DNA from 3 places in the Rathayibacter sp. KR2-224 genome. Region 1 is predicted to be linked to each of the others. Evidence: predicted binding sites of a transcription regulator. Region 1 holds the regulator's gene; each other region holds the start of a gene.

Region 1 (9,582 bases):
CTGCGCGCAGTGACGAGCGCGTTCGCCGACGATCTTGCCGAACTCGCTGCGGCGTGCCAGCAGCTCATCGCGGACGCGGGCCAAGAGGTCACAGAGTCCACGGTGGACCGCTACTACGGCGGACGGGTCGAGGCGAACGCGTTCAAGGTGGCGGATGCCGCACTCGCGGGCCGTTACGGCGAAGCACTGATCACGATGCGGCACGCTCTGGCATCGGGAGCGGACCCGGTGCCGATGGTCGCCGCTTTCGCGAGCAAGCTACGCACCATGGCTCGTCTCTATGGCGCGAGGGGGAGTTCCGCTCAACTCGCGTCCCAGTTCGGCCTCGCCCCGTGGCAAGTGGACCGCGCCCGTCGCGACCTTCAGGGTTGGTCGGAAGAAGGACTAGCGCACAGCATCGAGGTCGTCGCTGACGCAGATTCGAATGTGAAGGGAGCTGGGCGCGATCCCGAGTTCGCTCTCGAGCGAATGATCGCCGTGCTCAGCGCTCGTGGGGAGAACGTGCGCGGCTGATTCGGTCAGAGCACTCCGCCCGAAACGAAAGAACCCCGTCCGGAGACGGGGTTCTCAACGCGATATGCAGCTCAGAGTGAAGCAACCTGCTTGGCGATCGCCGACTTGCGGTTCGCGGCCTGGTTCTTGTGGATGACGCCCTTGCTGACGGCCTTGTCGAGCTTCTTGGTCGCCACGGTCAGGGCGGCTGCCGCCTTGTCCTTGTCACCGGCCACGACGGCTTCGCGGGCAGAGCGGATGACGGTCTTGAGCTCGCTCTTGACCGCCTTGTTGCGCTCGTGCGCCTTCTCGTTGGTGCGAATGCGCTTCATCTGCGACTTGATGTTTGCCACGAGTGGTTATGTCTTTCGTTCGAAGTGTTGAGGTGGGATGTGCCGAGAGACGAGAGAGGGCATCTCGCGACATTCGTGCGGCTGAGACCACACGCAAGCCAACAGACCACGATACCAGACGGCGGGTCGGCATCCGAATCGGTCGTCCACAAGCGAAGGTGGCGGTGCGCTCCTTGACCCCTGGGCCTCAGCGTGATCACCCTTTCACGTGAAGCCCACCTCAATAGTCTGGAGGACATGAGTCGAAGCGCAGCATCCGTCGCCGTCATTGGGGCACGGATCGTCCCCGTCGCGGCGGACCCGATCGAGAACGGAACCGTCGTCGTCGAGAACGGCGTCATCACAGCCGTCGGGTCCGACGTCGTCCCGCCCGAGAACGTGAGGGTGGTTGATGCCGGCGGCCGGTGGCTGCTTCCGGGCTTCATCGAGGCGCATGGTCACGTAGGCATCCACGAGGAGGCCAACGGCAACGCCGGCAACGACACGAACGAGATGACCGACCCCAACACGGCAGGGGTGCGGGCCATCGACGCGATCGACATCGAGGACGAGGGATTCCGAGACGCTCTGAGCGGCGGCATCACCTCCGTCGTCGTGAAGCCGGGAAGCGGCAACGTGATCGGCGGGCAGACCGTGGCGATCAAGACCTGGGGCGGCCGAACCATCGACGAACAGGTCATCAGGGAGGGCGTGAGCGTCAAGTCCGCGCTCGGTGAGAATCCCAAGCGCGTCTACGGCGAGAAGAAGCAACTGCCGAGCACCCGCCTGGGCGTGGCATACGTGCTGCGGCAGGCGTTCGTGGACGCGCAGAACTACGCTGCCGCGAGGGATGCCGCAGCCGCCAAGGGCGAACCGTTCGCACGCGACCTCGCCAAGGAGACCCTCGCGCGCGTGCTCGACGGCGAGCTGGTCTGGGATCAGCACGTTCACAGGCACGACGACATCGCGACGGCGATACGGCTCGCGGACGAGTTCGGATACCGACTCGTGATCAACCACGGAACCGACGGTGCGAAGCTCGCCGACGTTCTCGCCGAGCGCGACATCCCTGTCATCTTCGGTCCCATGTTCACGTCGCGCTCGAAAGTGGAGCTTCGCGATCGCGCCATCGTCAACCTGTCTCGCCTCGCGACGGCGGGCGTGCGGGTGGCGATCACGACCGACCACCCCGTCGTTCCCATCAACTTCCTCGTGCACCAGGCATCCCTCGCCGTCAAGGAGGGTCTCGACCCGAAGGTGGCTCTCGAGGCACTCACCGTGAACCCGGCCTCGTTCCTCGGGCTGGACAACAGGGTGGGTGCCATCCGTCCCGGCCTCGATGGCGACCTGGTGTTGTGGTCGGGCGATCCGCTCGACGTCATGAGCCGAGCCGAGCAGGTGTTCATCTCGGGAGCCGAGGTGTACCGCTGGGAGCACGGCCGCGGTGTGGTGGTCGAGCGTTCCGAGCGCTTCGGGGCATAGGCGAGGCGAGGGTAGGGGCGTAGTCGCCAGAGTGAGCGGTCCGGGCCGCGCTGAGCGCCGGGCGGTTCATGGGAGAATTGCCGAACGATGTCCCCACGTGCCACAAAGGCCCTCGAGCCTGCCGCGACCGATCCTGCGCGCATCCGCAATTTCTGCATCATCGCGCACATCGACCACGGCAAGTCCACGCTCGCCGACCGCATGCTCCAGTTGACCGGGGTGGTGGAGGAGCGCGCGATGCGTGCGCAGTACCTCGACCGAATGGACATCGAGCGCGAGCGCGGTATCACGATCAAGAGCCAGGCAGTGCGCATGCCGTGGCAGTACCGGGACGACACGTATGCGCTGAACATGATCGACACGCCAGGGCACGTCGACTTCACCTACGAGGTCTCACGATCGCTGGCCGCGTGCGAGGGTGCGATCCTGCTCGTAGATGCCGCTCAGGGAATCGAGGCGCAGACCCTCGCGAACCTCTACCTGGCGCTGGAGAACGACCTCGCGATCATCCCTGTGCTCAACAAGATCGACCTACCGGCGGCAGAGCCTGACAAGTACGCTCGCGAGCTCGCCGACCTGATCGGCGGAAGTCCGGAAGACGTGCTGCGCGTCAGCGGCAAGACCGGCATCGGTGTCGACGTGCTGCTCGACCGCGTCACCGAGCTCGTGCCCGCCCCGGTCGGCAAGAAAGATGCGCCTGCGCGCGCCATGATCTTCGATTCCGTCTACGACAGCTACCGGGGTGTCGTCACCTATGTGCGCATGGTGGACGGACAGCTGACGCCGCGTGAGCGCATCCAGATGATGTCCACGAAGGCGACGCACGAACTTCTCGAGATCGGCGTCAGCTCCCCAGAGCCGGTTCCGACCCGCGGGCTGGGCGTCGGTGAGGTGGGCTATCTCATCACGGGCGTGAAGGACGTGCGGCAGTCCAGGGTCGGCGACACGGTCACGAATGCCGTGCGCCCGGCATCCGAGGCGCTCGCGGGCTACACCGACCCGAAGCCGATGGTGTTCTCCGGCCTCTACCCGATCGACGGCAGCGATTACCCCGACCTGCGTGAAGCGCTCGACAAGCTCAAGCTCTCGGACGCCGCGCTCGTGTACGAGCCAGAGACCTCGGTCGCGCTTGGCTTCGGTTTTCGCTGCGGCTTCCTTGGGCTGCTGCACCTGGAGATCGTCACCGAGCGTCTGGAGCGGGAGTTCGGCCTCGACCTCATCACTACGGCCCCCAGCGTCATCTACGAGGTCACGACCGAGGACGGCCACCAGGTCACCGTCACGAACCCGAGCGAATACCCGACCGGCAAGGTGCGGTCGGTGCGGGAGCCGGTAGTGAAGGCCGCGATCCTCACGCCGAAGGACTACGTGGGCACCGTCATGGAGCTGTGCCAGTCCCGCCGAGGAACGATGCTCGGCATGGACTACCTGGGCGAGGACCGTGTCGAGATCCGTTACACGATGCCGCTCGGCGAGATCGTCTTCGACTTCTTCGACCAGCTGAAGAGCAGGACCCAGGGCTATGCGAGCCTCGACTACGAGCCGCACGGGGAGCAGGAGGCCGACCTGGTGAAGGTGGACATTCTGCTGCAAGGCGAGCAGGTAGATGCCTTCAGTGCGATCGTGCACCGCGACAAGGCCTACGCGTACGGCGTCATGATGACCGAACGTCTGAAGAAGCTGATCCCGCGCCAGCAGTTCGAGGTGCCGGTGCAGGCTGCCATCGGTGCCCGCATCATCGCGCGGGAGTCCATCCGGGCCATGCGCAAGGACGTTCTGGCCAAGTGTTACGGCGGTGACATCACTCGCAAGCGCAAACTGCTCGAGAAGCAGAAAGAGGGCAAGAAGCGCATGAAGATGGTCGGCCGAGTCGAGGTTCCGCAGGAGGCGTTCATCGCCGCGCTCTCGGGTGACGTGGAGAGCAAGGACAAGGCGAAGTAGCGGCAGGGGCGCGTTAGACTGCCTGCGCGAAAAGGAGCCAGGCGGCGGCGCGGCTCGGATTCGGGTTCCGCCAGGACACTGAAACGACAGACGGGTTCATAGGCCATGCGACGCAGTACCTTCACCGATCAGCCGGTGACCTACGCTGCTGTCGGCGCAACCCTCGCCCACGATCTGACGATGCATCCGCCAAAGGGCTATCGGGCGATGTCCCGTTCCATCAGGCTCGGCTCCGGCGACGACCGCTTCGCCAGTTCGGCCAGAGCTCTCATGACGTGGGGTGTTCAGCGCGGAGGCGGTGTCGAAGTCACGAGCGTTGACCCTGGCACAGGGGAGCAATACGCGGGAGTACGGTTCGCCGCCGACGGCACCCCGGAGCGCCTCGAGCCGCATCACGGCACCGAAGCCGTTTTCGATGAGGACGGGCATCCGTATATCGCCAACGGCATGACCGCCGTGCTCCGCGTGCCGTTCGGACCTTTCCACGTGAAAGCGCCGGTTCGCGTGGTGTACGTCATCGAGGAACAGCACCGCGTCGGCTTCGGCTACGGCACGATGAAGGGGCATCCGCTCTCGGGCGAGGAGTCGTTCGTGCTCGAGCAACGCGATGACGACTCCGTTTGGCTCACAATGCGGTCGTTCTCCCGGTCTGCTGGCGGCATTCGGGCCATCGTTTCGCCTGTCGCGCGCGCATCGCAGACGCGGCTGACCAAGCGTTACCTGAGGGCTCTGCATCCCGCGACGGGAAGCCTCGCAGCTGGTCAGGCTTCGACGCCGGGCAAGGCGAACGGCGGCCCAACCGAGGTGCAGGTGACCGACGTGACCGTGCACGACGAACGCCCGGTGGGTGGCGCCTCGCGCACGCAGGCCCTTTCCGATGGCGATGACGGCGGGTCCAGTGCCGAGCACACTTCCGATCGCTGATCCCGCTCCCGCGGACGGGCTGCTACCGGGCACCGCAGCCGAGGGCGCGCTGGCGCGTGACTTCGGGGTGTATGTGCACGTCCCGTTCTGCCGTGTTCGCTGCGGCTACTGCGACTTCAACACGTACACGGCCACGGAGCTTCGCGGTGTCCGTCAGGCGGACTACCCGGAGCAGGCGGCGACCGAGGTGCGCCTCGCGGCCGATGTTCTGGAGGCGTCGGGCGTACCCGCCCGCCGAGCGGCGACCGTGTTCTTCGGCGGTGGAACTCCGACCCTTCTCCCTTCGGACCAGCTGGTGGAGATGCTGCACCAGGTACGCCAGACATTCGGACTCGTCGCGGGTGCCGAGGTCACGACCGAGGCGAATCCCGACAGCGTCGACGAGCGCTACCTGCACGACCTCGCGGCAGCCGGCTTCACCCGCGTGTCGTTCGGCATGCAATCCGCCGTCCCTCACGTGCTTCGCGTGCTGGAGCGCACGCACGACCCGGCACGCGTGCCGCAGGTCGTGCGCTGGGCGCGGGATGCCGGCCTGCAGGTCAGCCTCGATCTGATCTACGGGACGCCCGGGGAGTCGCTCACCGACTGGCAGGCATCCGTCGACGCCGCCCTGGAGTGCGATCCCGACCACATCTCGGCATACGCGCTCATCGTCGAGGACGGCACCAAGCTCGCTCGGCAGATCCGCAGGGGCGAGGTGCCGCAGCCGGACGACGACCTGCAGGCCGACATGTACGAACTGGTCGACGACCGCCTGGAGGCTGCGGGCTTCGGATGGTACGAGGTCAGCAACTGGGCCAAGGATGCGTCGCGCCGCTCACGACACAACCTGGGCTACTGGCTTGGCAACGATTGGTGGGGCGTAGGTCCTGGCGCGCACAGCCACGTCGGCGGAGTGCGCTGGTGGAACGTGAAGCATCCTGCCGCGTACGCCGAACGGATGCTCTCCGGTCGGTCGCCTGCAGCAGGCAGGGAGACGTTGGATGCCGTAACCAGGCAGGTCGAGGACGTCTTGCTGCGCGTACGTATCCGTGATGGCATGCCAACCGCTTCACTGCCGGTATCGGGCAGGTCCGCGGTCGCCGGGCTCATCGCTGACGGGCTCGTCGACGCAAAAGCCGCCCTGCACGGGTCGGTGGAACTGACCCGCACGGGGCGGCTGCTGGCCGACGCGGTAGTGCGTCGGCTCGTGGCCTGACGGCGCTACTTGATGAACTGGATCGTCAACGGGTACTGGTAGACCTCGCCGCGATTGGAACGCACCGCCGCGATGATGCTGAAGACGATGTTGACCACCCAAACGGCGAGCAGGATGAGGAACCCGATGAGGATGAACGTCGTCATCCAGCCGACGATCACTCCGATCAGCATGGTCAGCTGGAAGTTCAGCGCGTTCCTGGTGTTCTCCCGCACGAAGGGGCCGCGGTCCTTCAGCACGAGGAAACCGATGAGCGCCGGCAGGAACGCAAGGCTCGCATAGCTGAGGAACGAAACGATGGCGCCACCGAGGTGGATGAGCATCGACCACAGCTTCTCGTCGGCGGGTTGCATCTGGCGCTGCCCGCTCTGGGGATACGGATTCTGCGGAGGAGGGGGTGGGACGTCGGTCATGTCGCTCCTAGATGTGAATGCTGTCGTGAGGTACGGCCATCCAGGCTAGGGGAGCCGGATGCCTGGACGAGGGACGGGTGCGGCGTGGCGTACCCGCCTTCTCCAGCTGCGTCTATTTGATGGCGGCGTCTACTTGATGAAACGGAAGTTGAACGGGTAACGGTAGCTCCCGCCCGCGTTCACGCGCACGCCGCCCATGATGGAGAAGACGACGTTCAGAACCCACCAGGCGAACGGGAGCAGCCAGCCGAGGAAGGCGAGCGGCCAGAACACGATGGCGAGGATGACGCTGAAGACGATGTAGAGGCCGACGTAGATGATCGTGAAGGTGATCTGCCAGTTGAGGGCTTCTTTCGCCTCGACGTTCGTGCGCGGGCCCCGGTCCTTCAGCACGAGCCAGATGATGAGCGATGGAAGGAATCCGACGATGCCGCCGATGTGAGCCCACATCGCCGCGGTCTTGTCCGACTCTGGCGACAGCGGTTGCGCGGCCGGCGCGTACTGCTGCTGGCCGTACTGCGGCTGCTGACCGGACGGCGGCTGTTGCCCGTACGGCTGCTGCTGGCCGTATTGGGGTTGCTGTCCGTACTGGGGAGGCTGCTGGCCGCTCGGTGGCGGCGGTGCCGGCTGCCCGTAAGGCGGCTGTTGCGGTGGCTGCTGCCCGTGCTGCGGAGGTTCTTGCGGCGGCTGTTCTGGGACGTTCGGATCGCTCATGGCACTGTGCCTTTCTGGGGCGGGCCTTGCTTGGGTTGGGCGGATTCACAGGCTCGCTCTGTGTGGGCGGCACGTGGAACGCACTCACGGCACCGTGCGAGCTTGCGCTAAAAGTACTGCCCGGCATGTCGCGCTGCAATGCTTCCGCGCCGCAGACGGGCGATTCCGGCCCCGAAGCGGTGCCGAGTCGACGTCGTGACGCTGGATGGATCCTCTTGTCATATCCGCCATTCCATTGCTGGGCGCTGACCGAGTCGCAGCGCCCCTGCCGAGGACTGCGCGATATGATTGGCACTCGACCGCAGCGAGTGCCAACCGCGGTCGCATCCGTGAACGATCGGGGAGGAGTGGGCGCATGGTCACAGAACGCAGCCTCGAGGTCCTCCGCGTGATCGTGCAGGACTATGTCGCATCCCGTGAGCCGGTGGGCTCGAAGAGCATCGTCGAGCGCCACGGTTTCGACGTCTCCGCGGCGACCATCCGCAACGACATGGCATCGCTGGAAGAAGAGGAGCTCATCGCGGCCCCTCACACATCTTCCGGGCGCGTGCCGACTGACAAGGGCTACCGGCTCTTCGTCGACAGGATGTCGGAGCTCCGGCCTCTGTCCAGCGCGCAACGCCAGGCCATCGAACTCTTCCTAGGCCAATCGGTCGACGTGGACGACGTGCTCGCCCGAACCGTACGACTTCTCGCACAGCTCACGCACCAGGTCGCTCTGGTGCAGTACCCGTCGGTGTCTCGAGCGCGGGTTCGGCACATCGAGTTCGTTCCGCTGGCTCCGAGGCGCGTGCTCTGCGTGCTGATCGCCGATTCCGGTGTCGTCGAACAGGGCGTCGCTGAGCCCGAAGGCGACCTGGGAGAGGATGCCCTCGCCGAGCTGCGAGCGCAGGTGAACGCGAAGACGGCCGGCATGCGGTTGGCGGACGCCGCATCCGAACTGCGCAGCCTTCCCGCCACGCTCCCTTCCGAACGCTGGACGACCCAGACTCGTGACGTCGCGGCTGCCCTCTGCCAGGTCATCGTGGAGCAGATCGAGGCCACTCGGCAGGAGCGACTCATCATGGCGGGCGCCGCCAACCTCGTACGAACCGAGATCGACTTCAGCGGGAGCGTCACGCCTGTTCTGGAGGCCATCGAGGAACAGGTCGAACTACTCAAACTGTTCAGCGAGATGGCGCAGGAGCAGCACGGCGTGTCGGTGAGGATCGGACGCGAGACCGCGGTGCCGCCGTTCTCTGAGGCATCAGTTGTGACCAGCGGGTATTCCGGATCGGGAATGGACGTGGCAAGGCTGGGCGTGCTCGGTCCTACGCGCATGGACTACTCCAACAACATGGCGGCCGTGCGCGCCGTCGCCAGGTACCTTTCCCGTCTGCTGGGCGAGTGAGCCGGTTCAGCAGCTAACAGCGTTCATCATCACGATCAGGTAAGGAAAACCCCCTTCAGTGGCCGACCACTATGAAGTCCTGGGCGTCTCCCGCGACGCCAGCCCCGACGAGATCAAGAAGGCGTATCGGCGTCTCGCCCGGGAGTTGCATCCTGACGTGAACCCGAGTCCGGATGCCGCCGAGCGGTTCAAGCTCGTCACCCACGCGTACGACGTGCTGAGCGATCCGCAGCAGCGCCAGCAGTACGACATCGGTCCCCAGGCCGGCTTCGACGGCGGCGGCTTCGGGTTCGGCGACATCTTCGAGACGTTCTTCGGGGGTGCCACAGCTGGCGGCCAGCGCGGCCCTCGTTCCCGTCGTGAGCGCGGCCAGGATGCCCTGTTGCGCGTTGAGGTGGACCTCGACGAGGTCATCTTCGGCGCCCACCGCGACCTCGAGGTCGACACCGCGGTCGTGTGCGAAACGTGCGGCGGCTCGTGCTGCCAGCCCGGAACTGCTCCCGTCACGTGCGACATCTGCCACGGCACCGGGTCGATCCAGCGCACCGTGCGGTCCCTGCTCGGAAACGTGATGACCTCGTCTCCCTGCGGCACGTGCCGCGGGTATGGAACGGTCATCGCGACCCCTTGCGTCACCTGCCAGGGCCAGGGTCGCGTGCGCGCGCGCCGCACGGTTCCCGTCGACATCCCCGCCGG
Region 2 (9,582 bases), on a different contig from region 1:
TCCGAAGATGCCGAGGAGTTCAGCGCCATCCGCATCATCTCGCACGAGCCGGACGGCGACACCGCAAGCGAGTACGCCAAGAAGAGCAAAGACGAGCGACGTTTCGCGCACATCCCGCAGGGCTCGCCGATCATCTTCCTCGAGGTGCTGCCGAGCGACTCCTCCGACTTCGAGGAAGACCTGGAGGTGACGGGCGTGGCGAAGCACGGCTACCGGGTGCTGCAGGTCACGAGCGGAAACGTGCCGAACACGATCGCCGCCGTGCTACTGCAGATCAGGGACGAGACGGGCATCGTTCCAGAGATCTACTTCCAATGGAACGAGGGAAACCCGATCGCGAACATGTTCCGTTTCCTCATCACCGGAACCGGTGAGGTGGCGCCCGTGACGAGAGAGGTCCTGCGCCAGGCCGAGCGCGATGCCAAGCGCAGGCCGCACGTGCACGTCAGCTGAGCCCGGGCGGGCGATCGCTACCTCGTCTAAGCGAGGAACCCGATCAGGATGCCGTGTCCGCGGTCGCCTGCGCGATCAAGGCGAGCACGGCGTTCGCGTATGCGGTCTCCGCGTCGCTCGCCTCGAAGCGTGCGCGCACGCCTTCGCGAGCGGTCTCCACGACATATTCACCGGCATCCGTTCGGCTCAGCGAGACGAAGGTGCCGCCGAGCAGCGAGCGCAACTGGTCTTCACGTGGCAGCCACACCGCCTTCTCCACCGCCACCGAGTCGAGCGCCCATTCGGTGGTTCCGTTGAACCCGAGGATCGTACCGGTGTCGAACTCGTGTGCCTCGATGGTCATCTCGCTCACCGTGAAGGTCTCACCGTCGAACTCGCCGGAGTCGATCGCGAACACGTCGCCGGATGCCGGATGCCATACCAGGCCCTGCTGTCGCAGCTCGCGTGCCAACTCGGTCGTGATCATCCCGCCATTATGCGTCGTGGGCCGCAGTGCATGCTGTCCGCTTTCCGGGCGGGCCCTTCACTACGGGCGCCCGAAGGGCGGCGCCGCGTCGTGTCAGGATGCCGGCACGAACTCCGCGATGAGGCACACCTCGAACGGGTCCCGGTTCACCCAGGTCTGGGAACGGGTCATCGTGTAGCCGGTCGCGTCGGCCAATCGTCGTAGCTTGTCCGGAGAACCGACGCGAGCATGCAGATGGTCATGCGTTCCATGCGGACGCCGCTCGGCTCCGTGGCTGATCGCCTCCGCCACCTCCGGAACGTCAGACGCGTCGTCCTGACGAAATCCGCCGACGACAACTCGTCCCGCTGGCGCGAGGAGTCGTCGCCAGGAGCGGAGCGCATCCTCTGGACTCGGGAGCAGGTGGAGCGCGGTCACGCAGGTGATCAGATCGAACGACGCATCGTCGAATGCAAGGTCGGCCGAGGCGTCCGCCACGACGAGTTCCGCATCGGGCAGATGCCGGCGAGCGACGGCGATCATCCCCGGCGAGATGTCGACGCCCGCCTTGCGAACCGACGCAGGCATCGCCCGCAGCACGAGCGCCGTGCCCGTCGCCACGTCCAGCACCGTGCGCACGCCGTCCATTCCCGCGAAGGCGACCGTCTGCTCGGCCAACGCCCGATGGAACGCCGACTCGTCGTAGTGGTCTGCACGCTCGTCGAACCCTCGTGCGATGTCGCGCGGGTTCTGTACCGCACCATCACGCTTGTTCCGGTCATCCTGCGTCTGCGACATCCCTTCATTCTGCCCGGAAGGCCGGGCAGAGGCGGGCGCCGCGGTTCGCGCAGAGCGGACGGAAATGGTCCGAAGCATCGTTGGCACTCTCACTATTAGAGTGCTAATCTGACCATAGTTGAGTCGCTTAGGCTCAACTCTTGAATCATCGTGGATCGAACGAAGGAGGATGTACCCATGGCAACCAACTACGACCCGTTCCGCGAACTCGACCGGCTGGCCGGCGCGATGTTCGGCGGCGGCCAGGGACCGAGGCTGATGCCGATGGACCTGTACCGCGACGGGGACACGTATGTGCTGAACGCTGACCTTCCAGGCATCGACCCGGGGTCGGTCGACATCGACGTCGACGGTCAGCTGCTGACCATCCGCGCCGAGCGCACGCTGTCGAACGGTGACGGCGTGAAGTGGATCACCCGGGAGCGTCAGTCCGGGTCGTTCCTGCGCCAGCTGAGCCTCGGCCAGGGCATCGACACCGAACGCATCTCTGCGACGTACACGAATGGCGTGCTCAGCGTCACCATCCCCGTGAGCGAGCAGGCCAAGCCGCGCAAGATCGCGGTGACCAGCGGTGCCTCTGGAAGCGAGAACGAGCATCCAACGGTGACCGTCGAGGAGAAGCGCGAGAAGCAGGAGAGACCGATCGGCGCATGATCGGTCCATCCGTTCAGCGGACACAAACGGTTCCATAGCGAAGGCGGGGCCGGGGCGAAAACCCCGGCCCCGCCTTCGTGCTTCCGAGCCCTACTGCTCCTCGTGGTGGTTCGGGTCTCCCCCGAACAACCGGCCGTCCGGCTTGCCGAGCGCGGTGATGGCAGCCACCTCGTCCTCGCTCAGCTCGAAGCCGAAGATGTCGATGTTCTCGTTCTGACGCTCCACGCCGCCCGACTTGGGGAGCGGTACGGAATTCAGCTGGACGTGCCACCTCAGCACCACCTGGGCCGGTGTCACGCCGTGAGCTGCGGCGGCATCTGCGATCGCCGGCTCGGACAGCACCGGAGAGTTCTTGCCGAGCGGGCTCCACGCCTCGGTGGCGATGCCGTGCTGTTCGTGGAACTCGCGCAACCGCTCCTGCGGGAAATACGGATGCAGCTCCACCTGGTTCACGGCGGGAAGCTCGCCCGTTTCGCGCTGCAGCCTCGTGAGGAACTCCTCGGTGAAGTTGGAGACCCCGATGGTGCGCACCAGGCCCCTGTCGCGCAGGTCGATCATCGCTTTGAAGGTCTCGACGTACCTATCGACGCTGGGATTGGGCCAGTGGATCAGGTAGACGTCGATCACGTCGATGTCGAGAGTCCTCCGCGACCGCTCGAATGAGGCCAAGGTCTCGTCGTAGCCGTGATGCCGACCCGGGATCTTGGTCTGCACGATCAGCTGGGAGCGGTCGAAGCCGGATGCCCGCATGCCGCGCCCGACGGCATCCTCGTTCCCGTAGTTCACCGCGGTGTCGATCAACCGGTAACCCGCTTCGATGGCCGTGGCGACGGCGCGTTCGGCCTCCCCACCGCGCAGTGGATAGGTGCCGAAGCCGATGGCTGGGATGGTCGTTCCGTCGTTCAGTTGCCGCTCGGGAATGCTCATGCGCCAACGCTACCGACCGCGCACGATGACGGCGTTCGCCCGGGCATGCGCACCGGACGGATAGCGTTGTGACATGCCCGACCCCCAAGCCACAGCAGGCCGCATCTCTGCCGACTCAGAAGCATCCGTGACCGATCGAAAGCACGCCCCGACACATCGTGCGGTGCAGCAGCCTCCCGTTGCCAAGCGCGTTCCGTTCACGCGAACGCACCACGGCGACTCCGTAGACGACCCCTACGAATGGCTGCGGGACAAGGACGATCCCGAGGTGATCGCGCATCTGGAGGCGGAGAACGAGTACACAGAGGCACGCACCGGTCACCTGGCATCGCTCAGGGATCGCATCTTCGACGAGATCCGTTCCCGCACGCAGGAGACCGACCTCTCCGTTCCTGTGCGGGAGGGGCGGTGGTGGTACTACTCACGTTCCTTCCAGGGCAAGCAGTACGGCGTGCAATGCCGCGCTCCGATCGCCTCCGAGGACGACTGGACGCCGCCTGCCGTAGCCGACGTCGACCCTGCAACGCCGGCCCTGCCCGGGGAGCAGGTGCTCTTCGACGCCAACGCCGAAGCCGAGGGACACGAGTTCTTCCGGCTGGGCACGTTCGACGTGAGCGCTGACGGCAGCCGCCTGCTCTACGCAGTCGACATCATCGGGGACGAGCGGTACACATTGCGCGTACGTGACCTCGCCACGGGAGGCGACCTCTCCGACGAGGTGCCCAACACCTCGGCCGGCGCGGCGCTCTCCCCCGACGGCCGTTACGCGTTCTATGCGACGGTCGACGACGCATGGCGTCCAGACACCATCTGGCGGCACGAGCTCGGCACGGCGGCCTCAGCCGACGTGGCCGTGCACCACGAGGCGGACGAGAGATTCTGGGTCGGCGTCGGCGTCACTCGCAGCCGGTCGTACATCGAGATCGGCGTCGGATCCTCGATCACGAGCGAGTCCAGATTGATTCCGGCATCCGATCCCACAGCGGCCCCGGTCGTCGTGTGGCCGCGGCGTGAGGGCGTCGAGTACTCGGTCGAGCACGCGCTCGTAGCCGGCGAAGACAGGCTGCTGATCGTGCACAACGACGGCGCTGAGGACTTCGAGCTGGTGGATGTCGCGGCATCCGACCCGCAGGGCGAGCGGCGCGTCATCCTTCCGCATCAGCCTGGGCTGCGGCTCGAATCGGCCGACGCGTTCGCCTCGCGAGTCGTCGTCGAGTACCGCAGGGAGGCGCTCACGAGGGTCGCGGTGCTGCCGCTGCGAGATGCGGGCTACGGCGAGCTCCGCGAGCTCACGTTCGACGAGCCGCTCTACACGGTGGGCACGGCCGGCAATCCCGAGTGGGCGCAGCCGGCGGTGCGTCTCGGTTACGGATCCCTCGTGACACCGTCTACCGTCTACGACTGGTTCCCGGATGCCCCCGATCGCGCGTCCGAACTGCGTCTGCTGAAGCGGCAACCGATCCTGGGCGACTACGACCCGGATGCCTACGAGCAGCGTCGCGAGTGGGCGCGAACCGACGACGGCACTCTCGTGCCCATCTCGCTCGTGTTCCGCAAGGACCTCGTCTCACCGGGCACCCCGGCGCCGCTCGAGCTGTACGGCTACGGCTCCTACGAGCACAGCATCGATCCCGCCGTCTCGGTGGCGCGTCTGTCGCTGCTCGACCGTGGCGTGGTGTTCGCCATCGCGCACGTGCGCGGCGGCGGCGAGCTGGGGCGCCACTGGTATGAGCACGGCAAGCTCACCCGCAAGCGCAACACGTTCACGGATTTCGTGGCCTGCGCACGCCACCTCATCGACGGCAACTGGACGATGCCCGACCGGCTCGTCGCCGAGGGCGGCAGTGCCGGGGGCCTGCTGATGGGGGCCGTGGCGAACCTCGCGCCCGAACTGTTCGCCGGCATCCTGGCCGACGTGCCCTTCGTCGACGCGCTGACGAGCATCCTCGATCCCGACCTTCCGCTCACCGTCATCGAGTGGGACGAGTGGGGCGACCCGTTGCACGACCAGGCCGTGTACGAGTACATGAAGTCGTACACGCCGTACGAGAACGTGCGGCAGGATGCCGGCGGCTACCCGCGCATCCTCGCCGTCACGAGCCTGAACGACACCCGGGTGCTCTACGTCGAGCCGGCGAAGTGGGCCGCGCGCCTGCGCGAGGCCGGGGCCGACGTCTTGCTGAAGACGGAGATGTCAGCTGGGCACGGCGGCGTGAGCGGGCGTTACAACGCGTGGCGTGAGCGGGCCTTCGAGCTGGCCTGGCTGCTCGACGTGCTCGGACTCGCCGCGCATCAGCCGAACAGCAGCGCCGCCTCGTCGTAGCGGTAGTCGGGAACGGTGTTGAGGCCGCCCGTGGCGTCGGCGATCGAGACGATCTCGACGTCGGTGCCTTTCAGCGAAACCATGGAACCCCACTGTTCGGTCTGAGCCGCGTCGACAGCCGCCATGCCGAGGCGGGTCGCTAGCACTCGGTCGTACGCGCTCGGGACACCGCCGCGTTGGATGTGTCCGATCACGGTTGCACGCGACTCGATGCCCGTTCGCTCCTCGATCATGGGGGCGAGGAGTTCGCCGATGCCGCCGAGACGTGGCCGGTTGAAGGCGTCGAGCCCCTTGTGCGAGTGCGCACCCTCCATCGTGTCGAGGTGGAAGCCCTCGGAGACCACCACGACGGGCGCCCGGCCACGGTCGCGCACGTGCTCGACCCATTCGCAGATCTGGTCGATGGACTGCGGCCGCTCCGGGATGAGGATGGCGTGCGCGCCGCCTGCCATGCCGGAGTGCAGAGCTATCCAGCCGACGTGCCTGCCCATCACCTCCACGATCATGCACCGTTGGTGGGACTCGGCTGTCGTTCGGAGCCTGTCGATCGCCTCGGTGGCGATCTCCACCGCCGTATCGAAGCCGAACGAGTAGTCGGTGGCCGCGAGGTCGTTGTCGATGGTCTTGGGCACGCCGATCACCTTGAGGCCGCCCTCGTCGACGAGACGACGGGCCGCGGTGAGCGTTCCCTCGCCCCCGATCGCGATGATGGCGTCGATGTCGTTCTCGTCGAGCATCCGCTGGATTCTCTGCGGCCCCCCGCCGTCGCCCTCGAACGGGTTCGTGCGGCTCGAGCCGAGGATGGTGCCGCCCTGCCTGGAGAGGCCGCGCACGCTGTGTCTGTCGAGCGGAACGATGTCGGCGTTGACGACGCCGCGCCAGCCGTACCTGAATCCCACGAACTCGTCGCCGTACACGCGATCGCCCTTGAGCACGGCCCCGCGGATGACCGCGTTCAAGCCGGGACAATCACCGCCCGAGGTGAGGATTCCGATCTTCATCTGTGCGCCTCTTCCAGGTATGCATCGATACGTCAACGATCATGCCTGAGGCGGTCTGCCTGCTCCAAAACGGCCGGTCCCCGGCGGTCTCATGTGTTCGGCCCTTTGAGAACGCGCTCCAGTTTCGAGGAGCTCTTGGAAGGTGCACCCCCAGCCTCGACCACCACGGCCTCAAGCCCGTCCAGCAGCTCGTTGCGCGCCCGACGGCTGTCGGGCGCAGCTGCAGACAGCTCGATCTCCCACTCGCGCCATTCCTGCCTGGCGCCCGTCAGCAGACTCTCCCCCGTCACGTGGTCGTCGCAGTACTCGGCGACCGGGTAACCCGCGGCATCCAACAGACGACGAACCACCCGATGGTTGCGCACGCGCGCTACCGGTACGAGCTCTCGGTCGCCTACCACCTCGCGCACCTCGTCCCTGACCCAGTCGGGAACGGATGCTCGCGCTGCCGCTTCGGACTCCTCACCGAGCGACCAGTGCTGCTCCGTGCGGCCCTCGTCGGCCTCGCGCTTGATGTGCCAGCCCGCGTCCGGCCCACCCTCGCGCCTGCGCAGTGCGACGCGTGCCCTGGCCAGCGCCAGGTCGGGCGTGTCGTAGTAGACGGCGTCCAACTCACGCACCTCCGGCACCTCGATGACCGCGATCGGCCCGACGCCGACGAAGGCCGGCTCGCCCGCGCCATCGCTCACGTCGTATTTGCGCTCGATCTCGATCGTCGATGTTCCGTGCTGCTTGCTCATCTTCCCAGTCTTGCGCAGCTGTCAAGCGCCGTTGACCTCCACCGGGGCCCCTCGCGACCCACGAGCGGGCGGGGCTACCCTGGCTGCATGACTGAGCACGCCAATGCAGTTCCTGCCGATTCCGATCCGGAGTACGACGAGTTCGCGGCCGCTCAGGAGGGCGACTACGAACCAGAGATCAACGAGGAAGCCGTCCTCGCCGACGAAGACGAACGTCCGATCGACATCGAGGCCGACGAAGGCTACCCCGATGAAGAACGCGTGGTCGTGTTCGACGACGAGCTCGACGAGGACGACGTCTGAGGTCTTCGTCGACTACAGCGCGTCGCGCAGCAGCGAGATGAGTGCGTCCAACTGCACCGAGTCGGCCGATCCGGGTTCGACGTCGACGCCGTCGAGCGCGCGCAGGGCAAGCGACTGTTTCGAGTCGATGAGCTCGGCGATCTTGGAATCGATGGTCTGAGCGGCGATGATGCGCCAGGCGGTCACCGGTTCCTCCTGCCCGATGCGGTGCACCCTGTCGATGGCCTGCGTCTGCTCGGCCGCTGTCCAGCTGAGCTCGGCCAGCACGACGTTGGATGCCGCCTGCAGGTTGAGCCCGACACCGGCGGCGGTGAGTGAGCAGACCGCTACAGACACGCCCGGGTCGCTGTTGAAGGCGTCGATCTCGCGCTGTCTGGTCAGTGTGGTCTGATCGCCTCGGATCGAGACGCTGCGCAGTTCTCTTGCGGCGAAAGCCTCTTCTGCCTGGTCCATCACGTCGATGTGCTTGGCGAAGAACACCACCTTGCCAACGGATCGAGCGAGCTGGGCCGCGTAGTCCGCTGCAAGTGCCGCCTTGGCCTGGCCGATCTTGCGAACCATGGTGAAGACGTTCTCGCCCGTCTTCTGACCCTTCGACTCCTCGAGCTCAGCATGCGCGACCATGCGGATGAGATGCTCACGGCGCTCGTCCTCGTCGCTCGAGACGGATTCGCCGACGCCCGCCGCCTGAGCGCGACGGTAGCGCTGCACCAGTCGCGACGACAGTTCTCGCTCGGCTTCCTTGATGGACCTGCCGAGTTCGTCGTCGAGCTCAACCGGCAGGTCGACCACGCGGCGGGAGGGAAGGTCTGCTGCGACGTCGATCTTCTTGCGTCGCACGATGCCCATGTCGATGACCGCTTCTCGCGCCGCTGTGTAGAAGCCGGGATCGGCGGGAGTGAGCTCGGTCTCGTCGAGTCTCTCCATGAGCTCCGCCGTCGGCTTGGTTCCATCGATCCAGCCGAGGAACTGCCAGATCGCCCTGAAGTCGTCGATGTCGTTGATCAGCGGCGTTCCGGTGAGCGCGACCATCAGCGGGTCGGAGACGGTGTGGCGGATGGCGTCGGCGAGCCCGAGCACGTAGCGAGAGCGCTGCGAGTGCAGGTTCTTGATGAAGTGCGCCTCGTCGACCACCATGCCGCGGAAGCCGAGTTCCGACAGCCATGCCAGGTGCCGGTCGAGAACCTCGTAGTTGACGATGACGACGTCCGCGAATGCATCCAGGCCCTCTCCGTCGCCGTGGATGACCGTCGCTCGCCGCTGAGGAGTCCACAGCTCGACCTCGCGCGCCCAGTTCATCTTCACCACGTTGGGCACGACGGCCAGCAGCGGATACGCACCGGCGACGGATGCCGCGAGCACCGACTGCGCCGTCTTGCCGAGCCCGGGCTCGTCGGCGAGCAGGAAGCTGCGATGCCCCTGCCGCACCGACTCCACGAACCGCGCCTGGTGCTTCATGAGCTCCATGCCGGACGGAGAGTACCTGTCGATCTTGGGGGCTTGGGGAAGCTCCATGCTGGCTGCCTGTCCCCCTGACCCGTACTCGAACGACTTGAAAAGCGGGCCGAGCAGTTCCCAGGAATCAAGGCGCCGGCGCGGGGCGGGTGCGGAGTGGCTCGCGAGCGCGAAGTCGGGGGCGAGGAATGGGTTGGAGAGTTGCCTGGCACGCACCGACTGCGGAATCACCTGCTTCTGCGCCAGCTCGGGCGACAGCAGCACCTCCTGCTTCGGCTTGGGCGCCTCGGTGGTGATGATGAGGTCGTCGGGCTCGAGCTCGACGCCGGACTCCAGCAGCCAGTCTCTGCGCATCTTCTGGGCGGCCGGGCTGGGCGGCGCTGACGACTCGAGCAGGGCGATGAGCGAAGTGTCGCGGGCGGCGGTCTTGGCGAGGATCGTTGCGATTCCGTCGAGTCGCTTGAGCTGCTCTGCCCTCGCGGC
Region 3 (9,582 bases), 1.1 Mb from region 1:
GCGCCGAGCGACCCCATGCCGCGGTAGTTCTTGTACTGCTTGCCGTTCAGGAAGACCAGGTCGCCGGGGCTCTCGTCGCATCCGGCGAGCAGGGAACCGAGCATGACGGTGTCCGCGCCAGCGACGAGGGCCTTCGCGATGTCGCCGGAGTACTGCAGCCCGCCGTCCGCGATCACGGGAACGCCCGCCGGGCGAGCGGCGAGGGATGCCTCGTACACGGCGGTGATCTGCGGAACGCCCACGCCTGCAACGACGCGCGTGGTGCAGATGGACCCGGGCCCCACGCCGACCTTGATGGCGTCGGCACCTGCATCCACCAGGGCCTGGGCACCGGAGCGAGTGGCGACATTGCCGCCGATCACCTCGACGTGTCCTGCGCGAGGCTCGTGCTTGAGGCGGTGGATGATCTCCAGCACGCCCTTGCTGTCCCCGTTGGCCGTGTCGACGACGATCACGTCGACACCCGCGTCGACGAGCGTCATCGCGCGGTCCCATGCGTCGCCGAAGAAGCCGATCGCGGCGCCGACGCGAAGCCGGCCCTCGGCATCCTTCGTGGCGTTGGGGTACTTCTCGCTCTTGTCGAAGTCCTTGACGGTGATAAGCCCGCGGAGCTTGCCCTCCTCGTCGACGAGCGGCAGCTTCTCGATCTTGTGCTGCGCGAAGATGGCGATCGCGGAATCCGGGTCGATGCCGACGGGAGCCGTGATGAGCGGAGTCTTCGTCATCACGTCGCGCACGAGCGTCGTCGAGGTCTCGAACGGAGAGACGAAGCGCATGTCGCGGTTGGTGATGATGCCGACGAGCGTGCCGTCATCCTCCACCACGGGAAGGCCGGAGACGCGGAACTGGCCGCACAACGCATCCACCTCGGCAACAGTCGCGTCTGGGCGCGTCGTCACGGGGTTGGTCACCATGCCTGACTCGCTGCGCTTCACCTTGTCGACGTAGGTGGCCTGGTCTTCGATGGAGAGGTTGCGGTGCAGAACGCCGAGGCCGCCCTGGCGCGCCATGGCGATAGCCATGCGTGCCTCGGTGACCGTGTCCATCGCGCTGGAGAGCAGCGGCGTTGCCACCGTGATGCGCTTGGTCAGGCGCGACGACGTATCGGCCTCGCTCGGAATCACGTCGGTATGCCCCGGCAGGAGCATCACGTCGTCGTACGTCAGTCCCATGAAGCCGAACGGGTCCGCCTGGTCCATCTCTCCCCTGTCCTCGCTGTCGCCTTCACCCTCGGCGTCGGGAAGGCGGATCGCGGTGCAATCCCCCTGCACCAGCGCGACAAGGATGTTCCAGGATAACGCCGCGCACCTGCGAGGAATTCCCCGAGCGCGCGGCGGACGAGAGCGCCGCTCACGCAGGCACGGGCGCCGCTGCTCCTGGCCTCGGCGTCAACGCCGCCGCGAGCCGGCGAAGGCCGGAACGGATGCGCCGCCCCGCGCGCTTGAACCAGTCGTCATCGTCCTTGTCGCGGTTGAGTATCAGCACCACGACACGCATGGCCGCGATCGCGAGCCAGATGGCTGCGAAGAACGTGTCGCCTACCATCACGTCGGCGACGGCGATGATCGTGGCAAGCAGCGCAACGAGCGAGGCGAGCACGATGTAGCGGCTGCGCCACACGTACCGCTCGTGCGAGCCGCGCACAGCGCGCCGGTACAACGCCAGCGCGTACGACTCCGCGAAGCTCACCCCGAGCGCAGCGCTGACGAGCAGCAGCATGCCGATCGCCATGGTACAACTATGCGCTCTGCACCCGACGTCCGACCCCGTGAACCCTTACGTCGTGTGCGGAGCGCCCGGCGTGGGACGAACTCCGGGTCTCTTGTGCGCTACTCGGGAAGCGGGTCGGCGGACACGGCATCCTTCGACGCCCCGCGCGAGGTCGCTCCGGCCGCTGAAGAACGGCGGTCGCGGCGCACCGCGAGAACCATGTCGACGGTGAGCACGACCAGCGCAGCCCAGACCAGCGCGAACCCGATCCAGCGCTCGAACGTCATGGCCTCATGCAACAGCACGACGCCCACGATCAGCTGCAGGATGGGCGTGAAGTACTGGATGAACCCCATCACGATGAGGGGGAGGCGGCGGGATGCCGCAGCGAAGAACAGCAGTGGGATCGCCGTGATCACCCCGGCCCCGAGCAGGCCGATGGTGTGCAGCACGCTGACGTGCCCGAAGGTGATCCCGGTCGTCGCGCCCACGACGAAGAGCTGCACGATCGCCACCGGCGTGAGCCAGGCCGTTTCGAGGGTGAGGCCGCTGAGCGCGTCCACGTCCCGCCCGACCTGCTTCTTCACGAGGCCGTAGAGGCCGAACGAGAACGCCAGCGCCAGGGCGATCCACGGCAGGCGTGCGTAGCCGACCGTGAGCACGACGACGGCGACCACGGAGATGCCGATGGCGATCCATTGGGTGATGCGCAGGTGCTCGCGCAGCACGATCACGCCGAGCAGCACGGTGACGATCGGGTTGATGAAGTACCCGAGGGATGCCTCGACCACCTGGCCGGACGTCGTCGCGTACACGTACGTCTGCCAGTTCACGTAGATGAGCACGCCTGCCGCACCCATGACCAGAACGATGCGCGGCCGCTTCAGGATGACCGCGAACGGACGCCATGCGCGCGTCACGACTATCGCGATGCCGCAGAAGACCAGCGAGAACAGCACGCGCCACGCCACGATCTCGAACGGACCGGTCGGCGCGAGCGCGATGAAGTAGACGGGCAGGAAGCCCCAGATCAGATACGCGGCAAGTGCGAAGACGATGCCACGGCCGGCCCGAGAGGGAGCCGCGCCGGTGACGCGGCCGCCGGACGTTACAGAGGAGGCAGGCGCTGTCGCGGCGCCGTTCGCCGGCTCTTCGGCGGAATGGTTCACGGCTGGATCAGGCACCGATCCATCGTAGGTTCCACGACCGACGTCCGCGGCCGATCTGCGCATACAGCCGGGCCTTGCAGCCCGGGCCTGCAGCCGGGCATCCAGGCAGGCCTGCAGCCGGGCATTCAGGCAGGCCGGTACCCGAGACTCAACCACCCGTTTTCAGGACATGCGCCGAGCCGGCGTCACTATCCGGTCGCCCCGCCGCATGTCCTGAAAACGGATGGTCAAGGCCCGTTGACACCGAGCCGGGGCAGGAATGTCACCGTTCCGGGGCAGGCCAATGCCAGCGGGCATGCGAAAGGGGTCCGGATGCACAGGCATCCGGACCCCTCTCGAAGTGCTGCGGGTCACCGCAGCGACGCGAGCGTCAGCGCTCGATGACCGCCAGCACGTCGCGGGCAGAGAGCACCAGGAACTCGTCTCCGCCGAACTTCACCTCGGTGCCGCCGTACTTCGAGTAGAGCACCTTGTCGCCGACGCTCACATCGAGGGGCACGCGGTTGCCGTTGTCATCGATGCGGCCGGGTCCGACCGCGATGACCTCGCCCTCCTGCGGCTTCTCCTTGGCGGTGTCCGGGATGACCAGGCCGGACGCAGTGGTCTGCTCAGCCTCAACCTGCTTGATAACGATGCGATCCTCGAGCGGCTTGATGGAGACCGACACGGTTGACCTCTTTCTGTACTTTGTACTGAAGACGTAGTTAGCACACTGACAGTGAGAGTGCTAATCAGCAGTGTAGGCGCACGGCTGGCACTCGTGCAACGTGAGTGCAAGCAGCGGATGCTCGTCCGCGGCACCCGGCGGGAGCACGGCCGGCGTGGATGCCATGGCGATAGGTTGTCGCAGGTGGAACGCGCGGAACTGGTGGAGTTGCTGAGCCCGGAGGGCCTTCGGCTGCTCGACTCGTTGCCGAGGTACGAAAGCGCGGCAGACGTGGTGCGCATGGTGAGCGACTTGCGCAAGCAGGGGCATCCGCCCGGGCTGGTGGCGACCGTGCTCACCCAGTCGAAGCTGCGCGCGAAGGCCACCGCCAAGTTCGGGCCGTTCGCTTCCCGCATGCTCTTCACCGAGGCGGGGCTGGAGCAGGCGACGAGGCTGTCCGTGGGCGCGAGGCACGCCGGCAGGTACGCGCAGGCCGGGCTGGGCCGGGTTGCAGACCTGGGCTGCGGCATCGGCGGCGACGCCATGGCGCTGGCGGCACTCGACCTCGAAGTGACGGCCGTGGACGTCGACGAGGTGACCGCGGCCGTCGCCAGCTACAACCTCGCTCCGTTCTCGAACGCGCAGGTGCTGTGCTCGCGGGCGGAAGACATCGACCTCACCGCACAGGATGCCGTCTACCTCGACCCCGCGCGTCGCACGGCTGGGCATTCGGGCACCACGCGCCTCTCCGACCCCTCTGACTGGTCGCCAAGCCTGGACTTCGTGTTCGGCCTCGCCGAGCGGATGCCCGTCGGCGTCAAGCTCGGACCAGGCCTCGATCGCGCGCTGCTGCCCCAGAATGCCGAGGCGCAATGGGTCTCGGTCGACGGCCAGGTGGTCGAGGTGGGCGTCTGGACGGGGCCGCTGGCGAGGGACGGCATCCGCCGGGCAGCGCTCATCGTCCACGGAGACTCGGTCGCTGAGCTGACGGCTGCAGGCGACTCGGACGACGAGCCGACGGGGGCGCTCGGCGAGTACCTGTACGAACCCGACGGCGCCGTCATCCGAGCACGGCTGATCGGTGACGTGGCGCGCGGTCTGCAGGCCAGGATGCTGCGACACGACATCGCCTACCTCACCTCAGACAGACTCACGACGACACCGTTCGCAACGGCCTTCAGAGTCATCGAGGAGTTGCCCGGCAAGGAGGCGGAGCTGCGCGCGGCGCTCGCGAAACGCGGAGTCGGGACGCTCGAGATCAAGAAGCGCGGTGCAGACGTCGATCCGGCGGCGCTGCGGAAGCGGCTCAAGCTGAAGGGCGGGGCATCCGCCACGATCGTGCTCACCAGGATCGGCGCCAGGCACGCCACTCTGCTGGTCGAGCGGGTCGACGACGAGCAGCCGGCGTGACGTCGTCCGCTCGGGCGATACAGCGCGTGTGATGGGTGCGATCGCGGGCGACCGCCGTTCTGGCTGACGACCACGCACTCGCCGACAACGACCAAGGGCCGCCCCGCTCCGGGGACGGCCCTCGTACCGTGATGCCGGCGAGCCGCGCCGGCTCAGTAGTTGTAGCTGTAGTTCGCCGAGGCGATGGCGCTGATCACGATGATCAGGATCCAGAACAGGATCAGGGCGACGGATACGAAGCCGAGAATGATTCCCGTCAGCCAGAACCCCCTCGCCTGCGGCTCACGCGACTTGCCCAGGAATCCGAGCACGATGCCCGCGATGCCGAAGAGCGCGCCCCAGCCGAGCGAGATCACGCCGATGATGCCGCCGATCAGCGCGAGGATGCTCAGAATCGGCGACTTGGTCGGAGCTGGCGCGTACGGCTGGCCGTACTGCGGAGCACCGTAAGGCGGCTGCTGAGGAGGAGCCCCGTACTGCGGGCCAGGCTGCGCGCCATAAGGCTGCTGCGGCGCACCATACGGCTGCTGCGGCACGCCGTACGGTTGCTGCGGCGCACCCTGCGGCGCACCGTACGGCTGCTGAGGCTGCTGCTGTGGAGCCCCGTACCCGGGTTGCGGAGCCCCGTACGGCTGCTGCGGCGGCACCGGCTGCTGCGGCGGCACGGGCTGCTGTGGCGGCACCGGCTGCTGTGGCGGCACCGGCTGCTGTGGCGGCACCGGCTGCTGCGGCGCGCCGTACGGCTGCTGCGGCGCGCTCGGCGGCGGAGGCACCTGCTCCGGGTTCTGTGGAGCATTCGGGTCGGACATTGGTGCTTCCTTTCTCGAAGCCTGATGCACGAGCGAGGGGTGAGGAGCGGCAGCTGCCTGCTCCTCACCCCGAACGCGTCTGGGCGAACCTGATCAGTAGTTCTTGAGCGAGGTGCCCAGCGAGGCGAGCACGACCACGGCGATGATGATCACGATGATCTCGAGCGCGATCGCGACGAAGCCGAGGATGATACCGGTCAGCCAGAAGCCCCTGGCCTGCGGCTCCTTGCTGCGGCCGAGGAACCCTAGAACGACTGCAGCGATCGCAAACAGACCGCCGAAGTAGAAGAACGACCCGACGATGCCGATGATGCCGCCGATCAGCGACAGGATGCTCAGGATCGGCGTCTTCTGCGCCGGAGCTGCGTACGGCTGTCCGTAACCCGGGGCGGGCGCGCCGTACTGCGGAGGCGCGGGCTGCTGCGGTGCGCCGTACTGCGGAGGAGCCGGCTGCTGCGGGGCCCCGTAAGCAGGGGGCTGCTGCCCGCCCGCCGGCGGCTGCACAGGCTGCTCGGGGTTCTGTGGTGCGTTGGGATCAGTCATTGTTCAGTTCCTTTCGGCTTTCGGCCGTCTAACGATCGTCGGCTAGGAGTGCATGGACATCACGAGAACCACGCCGACGATCCAGAGGATGACGCCGAGCACGATTCCGATGAAGCCGAGGATGATGCCGGTGAGCCACAGACCCCTTGATGCGGTCTCCCTCGTCCTGCCGAGGAACCCGAGCACGACCGCGGCGATGCCGAGGATGATCGCGATCAGCGGAACCAGGAACGATACGACGCTGATGATGCCGGCGACCAACGAGATGATGCTCAAGACCTTGGACGAACCGCGCCCTGTCGTCCCTGCGTACTGGGGAGCGCTGGGCGCACCGTACTCCGGAGGGGCCGGCGGACGCGGCGTTCCCGACGGGTCCTGAGGAGCGTTGGGATCGGACATGAGCTGGATCCTTTCGAGTTGGCCGGCACGTGAGGCGCCGGTCGTGCGTCCGCTCCGGCTGAACCTGAACGAAAGCTGTGTATGCCAATGCTGGCATCCGCCTTGGGGAGTGTCAATGCACCCCGGTTGTGGCGTGTCGAAGTACGACGCGCCTGAGCGGACGCTCATGCCGCAACGCTAGGCCGGTCGGCTCGCCTCCGACATGGGGAGCGCTCCCCATTCGTGCGCTGCCGCAGACGAACGTCAGACCTGGATGTCTGTGACCGGCAGCGTGGAATCCGCTCCGAAGTCGAGACCACTCGCCTCGTGACCGGCCATGATGCGCTGAGCGGCAAGAGCCGCGATCATGGCGCCGTTGTCGGTGCACAGCGACAGCGCGGGGATGCGCAGGGTGATGCCCGCGGCATCCGCGCGTTCCTGCGCCAGCTGCCGCACCCGCGCGTTGGCGACGACGCCGCCCCCGAGGAGCAGGCGAGGCACGTCGCGGTCGATGCACGCGGCGATGGCCTTGCGCAGGAGCACGTCGGCGACAGCCTCCCGAAAGCTCGCAGCCACGTCGGCGACGGGAACGGGCTCGCCCGCGTCCTCCTTGCGCTCGACCCAGCGCGCGACGGCCGTCTTCAACCCCGAGAACGAGAAATCGTAGCGATGCTTGGCCATGTCTTTGGGGAGGGTGAGTCCGCGTGGGAAGCGGATGGCTTGCGGATCGCCGTCGGCCGCCACCCGGTCGATCTGCGGACCTCCTGGGTACGGCAGCCCGAGCACGCGCGCGACCTTGTCGAACGCCTCGCCTGCGGCGTCGTCGATCGTCTCGCCCAGCAGCTCGACATCGTCGGTGAGGCTGCGAACGTGCAAGAGGGACGTGTGGCCTCCCGAGACGAGGAGCGCGATGGTGGGAAGTTCGATGCTCCTGCCGGGTCCCCCGTCGGCGTCGAGCAGGTCGGCGCCGACGTGCCCCACCAGGTGGTTTACGCCGTACAGCGGCTTGCCGAGTGCGACGGCGAGTGCCTTCGCCGCGCCGACGCCGACCATGAGGGCGCCGGCGAGACCTGGACCGCTCGTCACGGCGACGGCGTCGAGGTCGGCGAGCCGGATGCCTGCCCGCGCGAGCGCCTCGGTGATGGTCGGCTCGAGAGCCTCGAGGTGTGCGCGTGCTGCGACCTCCGGCACCACTCCGCCGTAGCGCGCGTGCTCCTCCATGCTCGAGGCGATCACGTTGGCGAGCAGCCGAGTGCCGCGCACGATGCCGACGCCCGTCTCGTCGCACGACGTCTCGATGCCCAGCACGAGGGGTTCGGAGTTCACGGGCGGTTTGGGGTTCAGCTCGAGGCGCATGACGATCGCATCGACGTCGTCGGGCTGGTAGTAGTGCGGCCGCACGGCGATGGGCTCGAATCCGAGCGAGGTGTAGAGGCTCTGTGCTTGCGGGTTGTCGTCGCGCACCTCGAGGAACACCGTGCGGGCGCCTCGGCGTGCCGCCTCGTCGATCATGTCGTGCATGAGCGAGCGGCCGAGGCCGAGCCGTCTCGCCGACGGGGCGACCGCGATCGTCTGGATGTCGGCATCCGTCGCCCCGCTCACGCAGCGGAGGCCGGAGTACCCGACAACTGCTCCTTCCCGCTCCGCGACGAGGTAGTAGGAGTGGGGTGACGTGAGCTCGCCGTGCATGAGGTCGGGCGACCATGCGTCGCTGACGAAGACCGACGTCTCAAGCGCCATGATCGCGTCGAGATCGTGCACCGAGGCGCGGCGCAGCAAGGCATTCATGCCGTCACCCGCTTCGGGCCGCTCGACGGCGTGACGTCGGGCGAGCGCAGGTAGAGCGGACGGTCCTCGGCGAACGGCCGTCGCGCCGCATACAGCCTTTCGGCGAGCATGCCGAGCTGCCCGGCCGAGACGGATGCCGCGTCGAACCTGGGCACGTCTGCCCGCGTCGCTGCACCACCGTGTCCCGCTTCGCGCACCGCCATCTCGTACAGCTCGTCCGGCTTCGCGAGGCCCGGTCCTCCGGTTCGCAGTGGTAGGCCCAGCTCGTCCACGCCGCCGTACGTGCTCCAGTAGAGCTCTCGACGGCGGGCATCCGTCACCACGAGCAGTGGGCCGGAGTGCCCGGCGCCATAGCGCCCCAGTGCGACGGCGTCGTGACTCACGATCGGTACCAGGGGCTTCGCGATGCCCAGCGCGAAGGCCTTGGCGGCCGCGATGCCGACCCGGAGCCCGGTGAACGGGCCCGGGCCCATGCCCGCGACGACGCCGGAGAGCCGGCCCGGCGCGACGGATGCCTGTTCCAGGGCATCCAGGATCATGCGCCCGATCACTTCCGCGTGCCGCATGGTGTCGGTCGTCGTCACCTCGCTGAGCACGCCGCCCTCCAGGTCGACGACGGCGACGGACGTGCCTGCCGAGGTGTCGATGGCGAGGAGCATCCTTTCAGCGTAGCGATCGCCTATCCATCCAGGGTCGAGCTGCCCGTGCAGCGACAGCACCTACCGCGGGTCGAGTAGCCGCGAAGCGGCGTATCCACCGCGGGTCGAGTAGCCGCGAAGCCACCCATGCCGAGCTGATTCACGAGAACCCGACGTGTTTTGCGAGAGGATCCTCCGCTTGGCTGCTGCAGCCAGCGACTGTCCTAAATGCCTTCGGCGGTAATAGCTACGGCCAGCCGCTGATGGGCGTCGATCGTCATGCTCATTAGATTTTGCGGATCAAGGCTGAGTTCGGGGATCACCCCATCGAGCCAGCGCAGACCGGCCTTGGTGAGCAGTTGCTTTTCGTTCGTGACCCATTCGCCTCGGTGAGCGAGGATCGCATGAGCGGCGTAACAGGCGCCCTCGCTCAACAGGCCCGCGCACTGCGCGGTACGCCCGCGCCTGGCATGTCCCTCCTCGGCGTAGTG

The links. Region 1 encodes HrcA, which represses chaperone genes, less so after heat shock. Its sites were predicted from a motif close to TTNGCACTCGNNNNNNNCGAGTGCNAA; they were not measured.
Positions count from the first base shown of each region.
Region 2: a site for HrcA is predicted at 1,777-1,803, ahead of ACO2Q7_RS15415 (Hsp20/alpha crystallin family protein). Genes of this name have one in related genera too.
Region 3: a site for HrcA is predicted at 3,584-3,610, ahead of groES (co-chaperone GroES). Genes of this name have one in related genera too.

Region 1 covers NZ_JBMSEB010000001.1:478,966-488,547, reverse strand. Annotated here, with positions in the region: gene holA (DNA polymerase III subunit delta) at 1-513, shown strand, start outside; gene rpsT (30S ribosomal protein S20) at 585-845, opposite strand; gene ACO2Q7_RS02300 (amidohydrolase) at 1,083-2,306, shown strand; gene lepA (translation elongation factor 4) at 2,394-4,247, shown strand; gene ACO2Q7_RS02290 (DUF1990 family protein) at 4,383-5,171, shown strand; gene hemW (radical SAM family heme chaperone HemW) at 5,146-6,369, shown strand; gene ACO2Q7_RS02280 (DUF4870 domain-containing protein) at 6,375-6,782, opposite strand; gene ACO2Q7_RS02275 (DUF4870 domain-containing protein) at 6,912-7,496, opposite strand; gene hrcA (heat-inducible transcriptional repressor HrcA) at 7,852-8,886, shown strand; gene dnaJ (molecular chaperone DnaJ) at 8,945-9,582, shown strand, end outside.
Region 2 covers NZ_JBMSEB010000003.1:89,589-99,170, forward strand. Annotated here, with positions in the region: gene ACO2Q7_RS15400 (amino acid transporter) at 1-453, shown strand, start outside; gene ACO2Q7_RS15405 (hypothetical protein) at 497-919, opposite strand; gene ACO2Q7_RS15410 (class I SAM-dependent methyltransferase) at 1,013-1,696, opposite strand; gene ACO2Q7_RS15415 (Hsp20/alpha crystallin family protein) at 1,874-2,350, shown strand; gene ACO2Q7_RS15420 (aldo/keto reductase) at 2,441-3,277, opposite strand; gene ACO2Q7_RS15425 (S9 family peptidase) at 3,351-5,600, shown strand; gene ACO2Q7_RS15430 (6-phosphofructokinase) at 5,570-6,601, opposite strand; gene ACO2Q7_RS15435 (CYTH domain-containing protein) at 6,691-7,341, opposite strand; gene ACO2Q7_RS15440 (hypothetical protein) at 7,429-7,644, shown strand; gene ACO2Q7_RS15445 (DEAD/DEAH box helicase) at 7,657-9,582, opposite strand, start outside.
Region 3 covers NZ_JBMSEB010000001.1:1,537,455-1,547,036, forward strand. Annotated here, with positions in the region: gene guaB (IMP dehydrogenase) at 1-1,199, opposite strand, end outside; gene ACO2Q7_RS06990 (hypothetical protein) at 1,351-1,731, opposite strand; gene rarD (EamA family transporter RarD) at 1,830-2,894, opposite strand; gene groES (co-chaperone GroES) at 3,250-3,546, opposite strand; gene ACO2Q7_RS07005 (class I SAM-dependent methyltransferase) at 3,730-4,935, shown strand; gene ACO2Q7_RS07010 (hypothetical protein) at 5,088-5,744, opposite strand; gene ACO2Q7_RS07015 (hypothetical protein) at 5,838-6,287, opposite strand; gene ACO2Q7_RS07020 (DUF4190 domain-containing protein) at 6,330-6,686, opposite strand; gene tsaD (tRNA (adenosine(37)-N6)-threonylcarbamoyltransferase complex transferase subunit TsaD) at 6,930-8,453, opposite strand; gene tsaB (tRNA (adenosine(37)-N6)-threonylcarbamoyltransferase complex dimerization subunit type 1 TsaB) at 8,450-9,112, opposite strand; gene ACO2Q7_RS07035 (nucleotidyltransferase domain-containing protein) at 9,316-9,582, opposite strand, start outside.